DNA from 2 places in the Enterovirga sp. GCM10030262 genome. Region 1 is predicted to be linked to the other one. Evidence: predicted binding sites of a transcription regulator. Region 1 holds the regulator's gene; the other holds the start of a gene.
What was found. Region 1 encodes LexA, which represses DNA repair genes until DNA is damaged. Its sites were predicted from a motif close to TGTTCNNNNTGTGTTCNG; they were not measured.

Region 1 (7,158 bases):
TCGGCTGCGCCCATATCTGGTGGAAGGCGGAGCGGGTCGCGGCACCCACGCTCGAATATGCCCGGATGGCGGAGTTCACCGCCGCCATCGACTCCTTCCAGCGCCTGCCCGCGCGCGACTCCGTCCGGCTGGTCGTCCGGCCGCTAGACGCGCCTAATCTGCCGCCGAAGCTGCGCGTCAACATCGACGAGGAGGATGCTGTCCCGTCCCTCCAGCCCGGCGCCACCGTCCGCATCCGCGCGTGGATGATGCCGCCACCACCGATGGCCGTGCCCGGCGCCTATGATTTCGCTCGCCACGCCTGGTTCCAGCGGATCGGCGGCACCGGCCGCGCGCTCGAGGTGGAGCTTGTGGCCCCCGCCGGAGGCCAGGACTGGCGCGCCCGCATCGCCGGCTGGCGGCAGTCGCTCGCCGACCATATCCAGTCGCGCCTGTCGGGCGGGGAGGGCGGCATTGCCACCGCGCTTGCCACCGGCGACCAGGGCGCGATCTCGGAAGAGGATGCCGAGGCGATGCGCCGCTCCGGCCTCGCGCACCTCCTCTCGGTCAGTGGCCTTCACCTCACCGCCGTCGTCGGCGCGGTCATGCTGCTCACCCTCAAATTGCTCGCGCTCAGCCCCACGCTCGCCCTTCGCTGCCGCCTGACCCTCGTCGCGGCGGCGGCCGGCGCCGTCGCCGGCATCGCCTACACCCTCCTCACCGGCGCCGAGGTGCCGACCGTTCGCGCCTGCGTCGCGGCCTTGCTCATCCTTGCCGGCGTCGCGCTGGGCCGCGACGCCTTCACCATGCGCCTGCTCGCGGTCGGCGCGCTGATCGTGCTCCTGCTCTGGCCGGAATCGCTCGCCGGCCCGAGCTTCCAGCTGAGCTTCGCGGCGATCGCCTCGATCGTCGCCCTGCACGAGCATCCGCGCATCAAGGCGCTGCTCTCCCGCCGCGAGGAGGGTTTCGCGCAGAAATTCGGTCGCTTTCTCCTTGCGCTCATCCTCACCGGCCTCGCCGTGGAGATCGCGCTCGCGCCGATCGCGCTCTATCATTTCCACAAGGCGGGATTTTACGGCGCGCTCGCCAACATCGTCGCCATCCCGCTCACCACTTTCGTCGTGATGCCGCTGGAGGCGCTGGCCTTGCTGTTCGATCTCGCCGGTCTCGGCGCGCCCTTCTGGTGGCTGACGGGCCAGTCGCTGTCGCTCCTGCTCGGCCTCGCCCACGCGGTGGCGGAGACACCGGGCGCGGTGGCGCTGCTGCCGACCATGCCGACAGGGACCTTCGCTTTGGTCGTGGCGGGCGGCCTCTGGATTTGCTTGTGGAAGACACGCTGGCGCCGCTGGGGACTCGCGCCCGTCCTGCTGGGCGCCATCTGGGCGCTCTCGACGCCCGCGCCCGATATCGTCGTCACCGGCGACGGCCGCCACCTCGCCATCCGGACGGGCGAGGGCGGCTTCGCTTTGCTGCGCGACCGCGCCGGCGACTATGTCCGCGACATGCTGTCCGAAACCTCCGGCTATGAGGGCGATCTCGCCGCCATCCAGGATCTCCCCACCGCCGCCTGCAGCCGGGACATGTGTGCCGCCGACATCGTGCGCGACGGCCGCCGCTGGCGTGTGCTCGCCACCCGCAGCCGCCGCTTCGTCGACTTCGCTCCTTTGAGCCGCGCCTGCGCCTCCGCCGACATCGTCGTCAGCGACCGCACCCTACCGCGCACCTGCATTCCCCACTGGCTCAAGGCCGACCGCGCCTTTCTCCGGCACACCGGCGGTCTCGCCATTACCCTGGGCGACCAACCCCGCGTCGCCACCGTCACGGCGCGGGCGGGGCGGCATCCCTGGTCGGCAGGTGAATGATCGTCGGCGAGCCGCTTAGTCGCTAACGCAGCTGCCCCCCATGCATGCGCCTGAATTGCTTATGTCCCTGCGAAGCTGCTGCCTGTCATTATTATAGGCCTGCCATTCCGCCGCCGTCTTGCACATCTTCGTATATTTGAGGCGGCTCCCCACGACGGGCTCTCCTCGCTTGCAGGTGACCTCGTCCGGATTTTCCACCGCCGAGGCCAGTTCGGGTTCGCCGAGGCCGAAATGGAGGTCGCTGACGTACCAGCGCTCGCCTTCATTGTGCTGCAGCTTGAAGTCGCCTCTCGCGGCCCTGGCGACGACCACCTGTCCGACCAGCGTTTCCAGCGGGGCGCATTCCACCTCCCCGACGACCACCCTCTTCGCCCTGCCTTCGGCCTCCATCAGGATCGCATAAGGCACGGTGATGTCGAACCGGCGCTTGCTCTGCCCGTCGATCGAGCAGCGGCGGTCGGCGAAGATCTTTTCGACGCGGGTCGTCATCTCGGCATGGGGCAAGCTGCGCTCCAGCTTGATGAGGTTGGGAAAGTCCGCCGGGTCGAAGCGGCCGACATCGACGGGGACGCCCGGCGACGTGGAACTCAGCAGCGAGAAAATAGCGGTTGCCAGTATCGACATGATGAACTTTCCTCCCTTACTTCAACCTTTCCGGCGTCGATCATCTTTGTAATCGACCTCGTCGGGACCCGAACATTCAGGCGGCTTCGTCGAAAGGAAAGACATGGCTGCGAGCCTGAACCCCCCGTCGCGCGTCAATCGGGGTTCAGCCTATCAGCAATTCCATGGATCGTCCACAAAGCGCCGAGAGACCGCTCGAACGCGGGGTGCGGCCGATCACCGCCAGCGGCGCTGTCCCTCGGCCGGGCCGCTCTCACTTGGAGGGCAGTCGTCGCGAGAGTTGGCGACTGACCGCCGCCGACCGCGCTAGTCGCTGGTGCAGGACGGGTTCCCCAGACACGCGGCGTTGTTGCCGATGTCCCTGCGGAGCTGCTGCCGGTCATTATTATAGGCCTGCCATTCCGCCGCCGTCTTGCACATCCTGGTATATCTGAGGCGGCTCCCGAGCTGGGGTTCGCCCCTTTTGCAGGTGACCTGGTTTGGATCTTCGACCGCCGCGGCCAGCTCGGGTTCGCCCAGGCCGAAATGGAGATCACTCACATACCAGCGATCGCCTTCGCTGTGCTGCAGCTTGAAATCGCCCCTCGCGGCCCTGGCGACGACGACCTGCCCGACCAGCGTCTCCAGCGGGGCGCAGTCGACCTCTCCGACGACGACTCGTTTCGCCGTGCCTCCGGCTTCCATCAGGATTGCATAAGGCACGGTGATGTTGAACCGGAGCTTGCTCTGCCCGTCGATCGAACAGCGACGGTCGGCGAAGATTTTTTCGACGCGGCTCGTCATCTCCGCATGAGGCAAAGTGCGCTCCAGCTTGATGAGGTTGGGGAAGTCCGCCGGGTGGAAGCGGCCGACATCGACGGGGACGCCCGGCGATGTGGAACTCAGCAGCGAGAAAATAGCGGTGGCTAGTATCGACATGGTGCGCACTCCTCCCAGGCTTCACTCTTGCTCAGGACCGGCTTTGAAGGGTCATCCTCCAAATCGGTCGCCGGCCTCCGGCTCCAGGCGGTTTCAGGGGAAGTGGGAAGGCGGCATTCCCGCGACCATGATGATCCCCTTTCCGCGAACAAACCGGGCATGCAACCTACCAACAAAATCGGAGATCGTCCACGAAGGGCGGCGGACGCTACGGACTCGGGGCGCGGCGCGGCGGACAGGGCCTGATTCGGCCGTTATCTGCATCGGCCGATCCTCTGAAAGAGCGCGGGATGCGCGGGCGTTGTCCGGTCAGTCGCCCTTGACCGCGGCGAGTTCGTTGCCGTTGGGGTCGAGGAAATGGAAGCGCCGTCCGCCCGGAAAGGCGAAGATTGGACGAACCACGACGCCGCCGGCTTTGCTGACCGCCGCCAGCGCCGCCTCCAGATCCTCGACCTCGATGACCGCCAGCGGCGCCTTGCTCGCCTCGACCGCATCGCCCTGAAGGCCGATATCGGTATCGCCGGTCATCGTCGCGGCGTAGGTCGGGCCGAACTCCGTCAGCGCCCAGCCGAACGCGGCTTCGTAAAACGCCTTGGCCGCGCCGACGTCGCTCGCCGGCAACTCCACATAATTCAACCGCGCCATCCGGCTACTCCTCGATGCGGAAACTTCAATAACGCCGGAGCAGCCCCGACAACCTGCCCTGCACCACCACCTGCTCGGGCCGGTAGCGCTGGGGGTCATATTGGCGGTTGGCCGGATCGAGGCGGATCATCTGGCCTTCGCGGCGAAAGGTCTTCAAGGTCGCTTCGGCGTTGTCGATCAGGGCCACGACGATCTCGCCGTCACGGGCCGTGTCGGTCTTGCGGATGAGGGCGTAATCGCCGTCGAGAATGCCCTCCTCGACCATCGAATCGCCGGAGACCTCCAGCGCATAATGCTCGCCCGGTCCGAGCAGCGCGGCCGGAACGGCCAGGCTCTCATTGCCCTGCAGCGCCTCGATCGGCGTGCCGGCGGCGATCCGTCCGTGCAGCGGGAGCTCGACGATGTCGTTGGCCGCGGCGGGCAAAGCGGGAGCCTTCAAGGGAACGACGTTGCCGCCCTTGTCCGGCATCCTGAGCACTTCCAGCGCCCGCGCCCGGTTGGGCAGCCGGCGGATGAAGCCGCGTTCCTCCAGCGCCGAGATCAGCCGGTGCACGCCGGACTTGGATTTCAGGTCCAGCGCATCCTTCATCTCCTCGAAGGATGGGGACACCCCGGTCTCGCCGAGACGGTCGTGGATGAAGCAAAGAAGCTCATGTTGCTTGCGCGTCAGCATGTTCGGGCCCCTCGGGAACGTATGCGGAACGTGTAAGGAACAGCGCGAGGCGTGTCAATAGACCTCCCGTGGCGCCAATCGCAGGAAGTTTTCAAAGAGCCTGTGTCCCCATTCGCTGGCCACGCTTTCGGGATGGAACTGCACGCCATGGATCGGCAGGTCGCGATGACGCAGCCCTTGCACGGTCGCGTCCCCGGCGGTGGCGTTCACCGCGAGGCATTCCGGCAATCCCTGGGTCGCCACCGTCAGCGAATGGTAGCGGGTGGCGGTAAAGGGGGAGGGGAGATCCGCGAAGATACCGCTCCCGTCATGCTCGACCGAACAGGTCTTGCCGTGCATCGGCCGCTCTGCCCGCACGACATGGCCGCCGAAGTGGCGTGCGATCGCCTGATGACCCAGGCAGACGCCCAGCAGCGGCCGCCGCGCGCGGGCGCAAGCGGCGACCAGCTCGAGCGAGATTCCCGCTTCTTCGGGAGTCCCCGGCCCCGGCGAGATCAGGAATGCCTCAGCCTCGCTCGCCAGCGCGTCCGCCGCGCTCAATTCGTCGTTTCGCGCCACCTCGACCGCCGCTCCGAGCTCGCGGAGATAGTGGACGATGTTCCATGTGAAGCTGTCATAATTGTCGACGACGAGGATCATAATGCGGGACTTAGCAGCGGCGCGCGGCAGACTGAACCGCGCGTCCCGCATCGCCGCCCCGATCAGGTGACGTCCTTATTGCAAGCCCGGCCCCAGCAATTGCCCGCGCAGCGCGTTAATCGCGTCCTGGTTGCGCTCCACGTCCATGCCCCCCTCGACGGCGCGGCCGAACTGGTTCGCATATTCCTCGCCGAGTATGCCTTCGAACTGGGTGCGCGTCGCCTCGATGAGCCCGGGGGATTCGGCGGCGTTGCCGGGCACCGTCTCCTGCAGGTGGACGACGAACCAGCCTTGGCCGTTCGGCGCCTGGAGGATGCGGGCCTTGCCCTTGGGCAGGCTGAACATCATCGCCAGCGGCGGCGGAATGGGCTGATCCGGGCGCGCCACGTCGAGCCGACGCGCGGTCACCGTCTCGATCGCGGGGAGGGGGCGTTCCGCTTCGGCGAAGGCCTGGGCGGCGCTGGTGCCGGCGTTGATCTTGGCCACGATCGAGGTCGCCACCGCCTTGGCCCGGTCGAGCGCGCGGCGCTGGACGAGGTCGGCTTTCACCCGGTCCCCAACCTCGGCGAGCGGCGGCGCGGCGGCCGGCACGATGCGGGCGATGGCGAGGATGGCGAAGCGCTGGTTCGGCACCAAAGTCTCGACCAGCGGATCCTCGTCGGGCGCCATGTCGAACGCGGTCTCCAGCACCGGCTGCAGTTCGGGGGCCTTGAAATTGGGATCGTCGAACTGGATGCCGGAGCCCGTGATCGGCGGCGTCTCGCGGATGGTCAGGCCCTCGGCCTGGGCGACTTCCTGCATGGTCGCGCCTTCCGCCAGCGCATCCTCGATGCGGGTGACGAGCGCGCCCAGCGCTTCCTCGCTTTTGCGGGCGCCGATCTGCGCCGCGATTTCGTCGCGGACGGCGGAGAGCGGCGTCGCGGCGATGGTGGCGATGTCGTCGACGCGCACCACGTGCCAGCCGAGCGGCGACTGGGTCGGCGCCGTCACCGCGCCCTCGGCGGCGGCGAAGGCCGCATTGGCCACAGCCTCCGACGTCAGCTGCGCGAATTGCGCCTGGCTGCGCTCCCCGACCGCGGTGTCGGCGGCACTGAAACCGGCCTCGCTGGCGGCCGCGGCGAAGCTCGTCCCGGCCGCGACCTTCGCCGCCAGCGCCCGCGCCGCCGCCTGGTCCGGCAGGACCACCTGGCTCAGCGAGCGTGTCTCGCGCGCGCCATATCTGGCGGCATTGGCCTGGTAGAAGGCCGCGATCTCGGCGTCGGTCGGGGCCGCGGCGGCCGCGACCTTGTCGGCGCCGAATTCGGCGTAGCGCAGCACCCGCCGCTCGGGGATGGTGTAGCGGCCCTCATTCTCCTTGTAGAAAGCGGCGACTTCGGCGTCGGTGGGTTCGGTGCCGGCGCCCATCGCGGCGGCGGGGACGATGCCGACGCTGCCGCTGCGCCGCTCGAGCAGCAAGGAGGCATATTGCAGCGCCATCGCCTCTGGCACCTTGGGCGATCCGGCGACGGGCAGCAGCAGCTGGCGCGAAATGAGCGTGCCGGCAATCTCGTCGCGCAGCTGCTTCTCGCTGAGATTCTCCCTGGAGAGCGCGGCGCGGAAGGCGCCATCGTCGAACTGGCCGGCGAGATTCTGGAAGGCGGGGATGCTGGCGATCTCGCCGTCGACCATCCGCTTCGACGCGGTCAGCCCCTGCTCCCGGCCGAAGACGGTGAGGGCGGTGTTGGAGACGAGCTGGGTGACGATCTCGCCCAGCGCGCCGCTCCTCAGGAACGCGGCCATGTCGAGATCGGGCTGTTGCTGCCTGGCGTTGGCGAGCTG
Region 2 (7,158 bases), on a different contig from region 1:
GCCGTCATCAGGCGGCGCTTAGCTCCGGGGCGAGGGGGCGGCAAGCCGCGCGAGCGGACAGCGAAGGACGCGAGGGCCGGCGACGAATGGATGGCATGGCGATGCGGCGAAGCGACCCGTACGTCGGCTTCAATCCAGCCCCAGGAGCCAGCGATCCAGGGGAACGGCGCGGATCGTGGCTCCGGGGAGCGATCGGTTGAGATCGGGGCGATGGCGCATGATCCAGTCGAGGCAGCTTAGCTTGCTGTCGAACGTGCCGAACGCGTCGCGGCTGGCGCGGAGCGTCTCCCGGTCGACCATGAACCGCGCTCCCTTGCGGCAGCCCGGTGCGCCGGCCCAATCCCGATGGGGCGAGACCACCGCCGGCACCCAGAAGGTCCGGGTCGGATCCAGGCGATCGACTTCGCATCGGCGCATCGGCCATCCTTCTCCCGTGGGCCGGTGCCGCGGTCGGGATCGGCCGCGGCCGGCTAAATCATGCGGCCTCCTCCGGCGCGTGGCAGCGGGGATCGCCGAGGTCGAAACGGTCGGCATTCATCACCTTGGTCCAGGCCGCGACGAAATCGTCGACGAACTTCTTGCCCGCGTCGTCGGCCGCGTAAACCTCGGCGATAGCCCGCAACTGCGAGTTCGAGCCGAAGACGAGATCGGTGCGCGTCGCCGACCATTTCGGCTCGTCCGTCCTGCGGCAGGTGCCGGCGAAGACCTCGTCGCCGCTCTCGTCCACCTGTTTCCAAGCCGTGCCCATGTCGAGCAGGTTGCGGAAGAAGTCGTTGGTGAGCTGGCCCGGCCGGTCGGTCAAGACGCCATGCTTCGACCCGCCATGATTGGCGCCGAGGACGCGGAGGCCGCCCAGCAGCACAGTCATTTCTGGCGCGCTCAGTTGCAGCAGCTGCGCGCGGTCGATCAGCATCTCCTCGGTGGGAACGCTGAATTCGACGGACAGATAGTTGCGGAAGCCGTCCGCCTCCGGTTCAAGCGGTTCGAAGCTTTCGGCGTCGGTCTGCTCCTCGGTCGCGTCGCCCCGGCCCGGCGCGAACGGCACGGTCACATCATGGCCTGCATACTTCACCGCTTTCTCGATGCCGACGCAGCCGCCGAGCACGATCAGGTCGGCGAGGCTGACCCTGCCGCCGAAATCGGACCGGATGCCCTCATAGACCTGGAGCACGCGGGCGAGCTCGGCGGGCTCGTTGACGTCCCAATCCTTCTGCGGGGCGAGGCGGATGCGCGCGCCATTGGCGCCGCCCCTCTTGTCCGAACCGCGGAAGGTCGAAGCGGACGCCCAAGCGGTCTTGACCAACTGGCTGACGCTGAGGCCAGAGGCCGCGATCTTCCCCTTGAGCGCCGCGACGTCACCATCGCCGAGCGCCGGACCCGGCGGGACCGGGTCCTGCCAAATCAGATCCTCGGCCGGGACTTCGGGGCCGAGATAGCGCACCTTCGGACCCATGTCGCGGTGGGTGAGCTTGAACCAGGCCCGCGCCCAGGCGTCGGCGAACTGATCGGGATTGGCGCGGAACCGCTCCGCGATCTTGCGATATTCCGGGTCCACCTTGAACGCCATGTCGGCGGTGGTCATCATGGTCGGCACGCGGCGGTCCGGGCTGTGCGCGCCGGGCGCCATGTCTTCCGGTTTCTGGTTCACCGGTTGCCACTGCTTGGCGCCGGCCGGGCTCTCCACCAACTCATATTCGTAATCGAGCAGCATGTGGAAATAGCTCATGTCCCACTGGATGGGCGTGGGCGTCCACGCGCCTTCGAGGCCGCTGGTGATGGTGTGATCGCCCACGCCGCTTTCGTGACCGCTCTGCCAGCCGAGGCCCTGCTGGGCGATGTCCGCGCCTTCCGGCTCGGCGCCGACCAGCGAGGCATCGCCCGCGCCGTGGCACTTGCCGAACGTGTGGCCGCCCGCCGTCAGCGCGAGGGTCTCCTCGTCGTTCATCGCCATGCGGGCGAAGGTCTCGCGGATGTCGTCCGCCGATTGTTGCGGATCGGTATTGCCGCCCCGGCCTTCCGGATTGACGTAGATGAGCCCCATCTGGATCGCGGCGAGAGGGTTCTCGAGCGCCATCTCCTTTTCGGGCTGGATGCGGGTCTCGTTCTTTTCGTGGCCGACCCAAAATTCCTCGGTGCCCCAATAGATGTCCTTCTGCGGCTCCCAGACATCCACCCGGCCGCCGCCGAAGCCGAAGGTCGGGCCGCCCATCGACTCTACGGCGACGTTTCCGGCCAGGATCATGAGGTCGGCCCAGCTCAATTTACGGCCGTATTTCTGCTTGATCGGCCACAGCAAGCGGCGCGCCTTGTCGAGGTTGCCGTTGTCCGGCCAGCTGTTCAAGGGCGCGAACCTTTGCCCGCCCGACGACGAGCCGCCGCGGCCGTCGCCGGTGCGGTAGGTGCCGGCCGAGTGCCAGGCCATGCGGATGAAGAAGGGGCCGTAATGGCCGTAATCGGCCGGCCACCAGGGCTGGCTGTCGGTCATCAAAGCGGTGAGGTCGCGCTTGACCGCGTCATAATCGAGCGACCGGAATTCCTCGGCATAGTCGAAGTCCGCGCCCATCGGATCGGGCGAGCCGACGCCCTGCTGGTGGAGAATGTCCAGCGACAGCTGGTTCGGCCACCAGTCGCGATTGGTGCGGCCCAGGAGGGACCGAAGCGCGGCCGGTTCCTTCATCGGGCAATTGAGCGGGTCGCCGCCAGTCTTTGCGTCCATGTCTCGGGCCTCTCCTTATTTTATGGGCGGAGGTTAGGCCCGGTCTCGCGGCGAAGGAAACGACTAAATTTCGTCAGCAAGAGCCGCAAAATCGATTACCCGCGCGACCAGAGGGGTGAGAGCGCCTCTCGTCCGGAGAAGATTCACGAGCGCCCGGCGCCATCCGCGCGACCGTCCGGCCACGCCCCGTCAGCAGCCGTGAGGAGCTAACCGACATAGCGGAGCGCATACTAGATCTTCACTGGGAAGCTCGAGACGCCAGAATCAATGATCGTCAGCCCCGCAAAAGGGTGAATATGGAGATCATCCAAGAGCGACATCATGCCATCAATTGGGTGTCGGGCTACCAAGCATCGCCTTGGGATGAGGTGAATACCGACGCTTGATCAATGTCAGAAGAGCGCTGCGAACCAGAACCTGGGACGGGGCTCACCCCAAGCTCACAAAACTATCCAGCACCCGCTTGCGCCCCGCCTGCTCGAAGTCGATCTCCAGCTTGTTGCCTTCGATCTCCGCCACGGTGCCGTAGCCGAATTTCGAGTGGAAGACGCGTTGGCCCAGCGCGATGTCGGCGCGGCCCGGGTTGCCAAGGCTGACGGCGCTGGCTCGGGCCTCCAGCACGCGGGGCGGGGTGCGTTCGAAGCCGCCTCCCACCGCGCGCTGCCAGCCGGGGCCTCGGCCGGTGCCGCGCTGGACGTCGGCGAAGGGGTCGGCGCGTTCGGACCAATTGGCGCGCCAGAGGCTTTCGCCGCCGGTCATGGTGGTTTCGTGCTCGACATGCTCCGCCGGCAATTCGCCGACGAAGCGGCTCGGGATGGAGCTTGTCCACTGGCCGTAGATGCGGCGGTTGGCGGCGTGGATGATGAAGCATTTGTGCCGCGCCCGCGTGATCGCGACATAGGCCAGGCGGCGTTCCTCCTCCAGGCTGGCATTGCCGCCTTCATCGAGCGAGCGCTGCGAAGGGAAGACGCCTTCCTCCCAGCCGACCAGGAAGATTGTGCCGAATTCCAGGCCCTTGGCGGCGTGGATGGTCATGATCGTGACTCTCTCCTCGTCGCGGGCGGCGTCATTCTCCATGACGAGGCTGACATGCTCGAGGAAGGCGCCGAGGGTCTCATATTCCTCCATCGCGCGGGTGAGCTCGGTCAGGTTTTCGAGGCGGCCGGCGCTTTCCGCGCTGCGGTCGGCCTGAAGCATCGCGGTGTAGCCGGATTCGTCCAGAACCAAGCGGGCCAGCTCCGGATGCGGCAATTCGTCGAGGCGGGCGCGCCAGCGGGCGAAGTCGCCGACCAGATTGCCAAGCGAGCGGCGCGCCTGCGGGGTGAGCTCGTCGGTGTCGAGCATCTGCGCGGCGGCGGACAAGAGGGGTGTCCCGGACGCCCGGGCGAATAAATGAATTTTCGCGACCGCCTTGTCGCCGAGGCCGCGCTTGGGCGTGTTGACGATCCGTTCAAAGGCGAGGTCGTCGGCCGGCTGGGCGATGACGCGGAGATAAGCGAGGGCGTCGCGGATCTCGGCGCGCTCGTAGAAGCGAAAGCCGCCGACGATGCGATAGGGAAGACCGATCGCGATGAAGCGGTCCTCCAGCTCGCGGGTCTGGAACTGGGCGCGGACGAGGATCGCGCTATCGTCGAGATGGCCACCCTTGCGCTGGATGCCCTCGATCTCCTCGCCGACGCGGCGCGCTTCTTCGGGGCCGTCCCAGACGCCGATCACTTGGACCTTCTCTCCCGCGTCATGCTCGGTCCAGAGCGTCTTGCCGAGGCGGCCGCCATTATGGGCGATGAGGCCGGAGGCGGCGCCCAAGATGTGGGGCGTCGACCGGTAATTCTGCTCCAGACGGACGATCTTGGCGCCCGGAAAATCCTGCTCGAACCGCAGGATGTTGGCGACCTCGGCTCCGCGCCACGAGTAAATGGACTGATCGTCGTCGCCGACGCAGCAGATGTTCTTGTGGCTTTGGGCGAGGAGGCGGAGCCAGAGATATTGGGACTGGTTGGTGTCCTGATATTCGTCGACCAAGATATATTTGAAGCGTCTCTGGTAGTGCTCCAGCACGTCGCGATAGGTGCGCAGGATCACCAGCATGTGGAGCAGCAGGTCGCCGAAATCGCAGGCGTTGAGGGCTTTCAGGCGCTCCTGATAGGCGGCGTAGAGCGCCGCGCCCTTGCCGTCGGCATAAGCTTCGCTCTCGCCCGCGTCGACTTGGGCGGGCGTCCATCCGCGATTCTTCCAGCGGTCGATGAGGCCGCCGAGCTGCCGCGCCGGCCAGCGTTTCTCGTCTATGTCGGCGGCGGAAATGAGCTGCTTCAGCAGACGAAGCTGGTCGTCGGTGTCGAGGATGGTGAAGTTGCTCTGCAAGCCGACCAGCTCGGCGTGGCGGCGCAGCATCTTGGCGCCGATGGCGTGGAAGGTGCCGAGCCACGGCATTCCTTCGACCGCGTCGCCGATGATGCGGCCGACCCGCTCCTTCATCTCGCGGGCGGCCTTGTTGGTGAAGGTGACGGCGAGGATCTCCGACGGCCAGGCGCGGCGGGTGGCGATGAGGTGGGCGAGGCGGGCTGTGAGCGCCGCCGTCTTGCCGGTGCCCGCGCCGGCGAGGACGAGCACCGGGCCTTCGGTCGTCAGCACGGCCTCGCGCTGGGGATCGTTCAGGCCCTTGATATAGGGCAGTTCGGCGGTGGTGGGGGCGGAATGACTCACCGGTGAACAGTTAGGGAACGGGGGCGCGTCCGGCAACCTTGAACACGGGCGTTATCCCTCCGTTTTCTCCGTTCGTCCCGAGCGAAGTCGAGGGGCGCTGGCACAGAGGCCGAGCTGCGCCCCTCGACTACGCTCGGGGCGAACGAGTTTAGGGAGCCTTATTCTTCTCCCGCAACCTTCGAGCTCGCGATCCGCGCGACCTCCGCGATGATGGCGGCTCGATCCTCCGAGGAGAGGTCGGAGCCGGCGAGGAAGGCGGCGACGGCGAGGCGGCGGCCGTCCGGGAGTTCGATTATGCCGACATCGTTGACCGCGCTCGCGACGCCGTCGACGGAGGCGCCGGTGCCGGTCTTGTGATAGACGGTGGCGCCCTCGGGCACGCCGGCCTTGAGGCGGTCGGTGCCGGTGCTGGTGCTCTCCAATATGTCCATCAGCTTGGTCGTGGACTCAGGCGAGAGGAGCTGTCCGTTGGCCAGCATGACGAGGATATTGACCATGTCGGCCGGGCTCACCCGGTCGCGCGGATCGGCTAGATAGATGCGCAAGGCCGCCCGCTGCCGGTCGAGCGGAAGCTGCTCCTTGGCCTCGGTGATGGCATCGGAGCCGATCCATTGGCCGGTGAATTCGGGAAGGCCGACCGATTGCGGCTGGAGCTCATATTCGTAGCGGTCGACGCGGAAGCTCTCGATCCCGCGCTCCTGGAAGAAGCGGGTGAGCGCTTCCGGGCCGCCGATGCGCTTGAGGAGGATGTCGGCGGCGCTGTTGTCGCTCTGGGCGACGGCGGCGCGGATCAGTTCCTCGATCGTATAGTCGGTGCGTCCCGGAAACGCCTCGGCGATCGGGCTATGGGCGACGGAAAGCTGGTCCCTGGTGAGCGTCACTTCGTGGCCCAGCGACAGCCGTCCTTTATCGGCGGCGTCCATCACCGCGATGGCGAGCGGCAGCTTGAAGACGCTCTGCATTGGCATCGGCTGGTCGGCGTTGATCCCGCGCATCCGGCTGGTCGAAAGATCTAGGATGGCGACGCCCAATGTGCCGGGCTCGGCCTTCGCCGCCAAGGCTTCCAGCCCGGACGCGACGGTATCGGCGGGCGGTGGCGAAGGCGGCGATTCCGGGGAGCAGGCCGCCAGCGCCACCGGCAGCATGAAGGTCAGGACGCGTCCGAACATGGTTCAACTCTCGCGGCGAAATAGGAGGATGTGGGCCTTGCCGAAACGGCGCTCCGCCGCAACCGCGAAGCCGACGGGCGGAGGCGGGCGTCCGCCGTCCGTCTCCAGGCTGAGCCATCCGCCGGGCGCGACCCAGGCCGGATTGCAGATTCGGGCCAGCGCCATTTCGGCGAGGTCGGCGGCATAAGGCGGATCGAGGAAGAGCATGTCGCACGGCGCGGGCGGGGGCGGCGAATGCTCCACCGACTGGGCGCGGACATCGGCGCGGCTGCCGGCGCCCAGCGTGTCGGCGTTGCGCCGGATGGCGGCGAGCGCGTCACGGTCGCTGTCGACGAACAGGCAGTAAGAGGCGCCGCGCGACAGGGCTTCCAGCCCCAGCGCTCCGGAGCCGGCGAACAGGTCGGCGACGCGCAGGCCCTCGAAGCTGCCGGCCCGGCTGGCGAGCATCGAGAAGAGGCCCTCACGCGCCCGGTCGCTGGTCGGCCGCGTTCCCCGGCCCTCGGGCGCGACCAGAGGCCGCCCGCGCCAATCCCCCGCGATGATTCTCATCAGCGTGTCACTTCAGCGTCT

Region 2: a site for LexA is predicted at 5,422-5,439, ahead of ACFQRC_RS09720 (ATP-dependent helicase). Genes of this name have one in related genera too.

The regions. Positions count from the first base shown of each region.
Region 1 covers NZ_JBHTDC010000001.1:471,893-479,050, reverse strand. The annotation lists gene ACFQRC_RS02340 (ComEC/Rec2 family competence protein) at 1-1,841, shown strand, start outside; gene ACFQRC_RS02335 (hypothetical protein) at 1,857-2,465, opposite strand; gene ACFQRC_RS02330 (hypothetical protein) at 2,772-3,383, opposite strand; gene ACFQRC_RS02325 (VOC family protein) at 3,693-4,028, opposite strand; gene lexA (transcriptional repressor LexA) at 4,054-4,701, opposite strand; gene ACFQRC_RS02315 (anthranilate synthase component II) at 4,756-5,340, opposite strand; gene ACFQRC_RS02310 (peptidyl-prolyl cis-trans isomerase) at 5,416-7,158, opposite strand, start outside.
Region 2 covers NZ_JBHTDC010000002.1:108,372-115,529, reverse strand. The annotation lists gene ACFQRC_RS09740 (MFS transporter) at 1-8, opposite strand, end outside; gene ACFQRC_RS09735 (hypothetical protein) at 130-417, opposite strand; gene katG (catalase/peroxidase HPI) at 476-2,677, opposite strand; gene ACFQRC_RS09725 (DUF4272 domain-containing protein) at 2,878-3,102, shown strand; gene ACFQRC_RS09720 (ATP-dependent helicase) at 3,146-5,419, opposite strand; gene bla (class A beta-lactamase) at 5,578-6,588, opposite strand; gene rsmD (16S rRNA (guanine(966)-N(2))-methyltransferase RsmD) at 6,592-7,137, opposite strand; gene ACFQRC_RS09705 (pseudouridine synthase) at 7,145-7,158, opposite strand, start outside.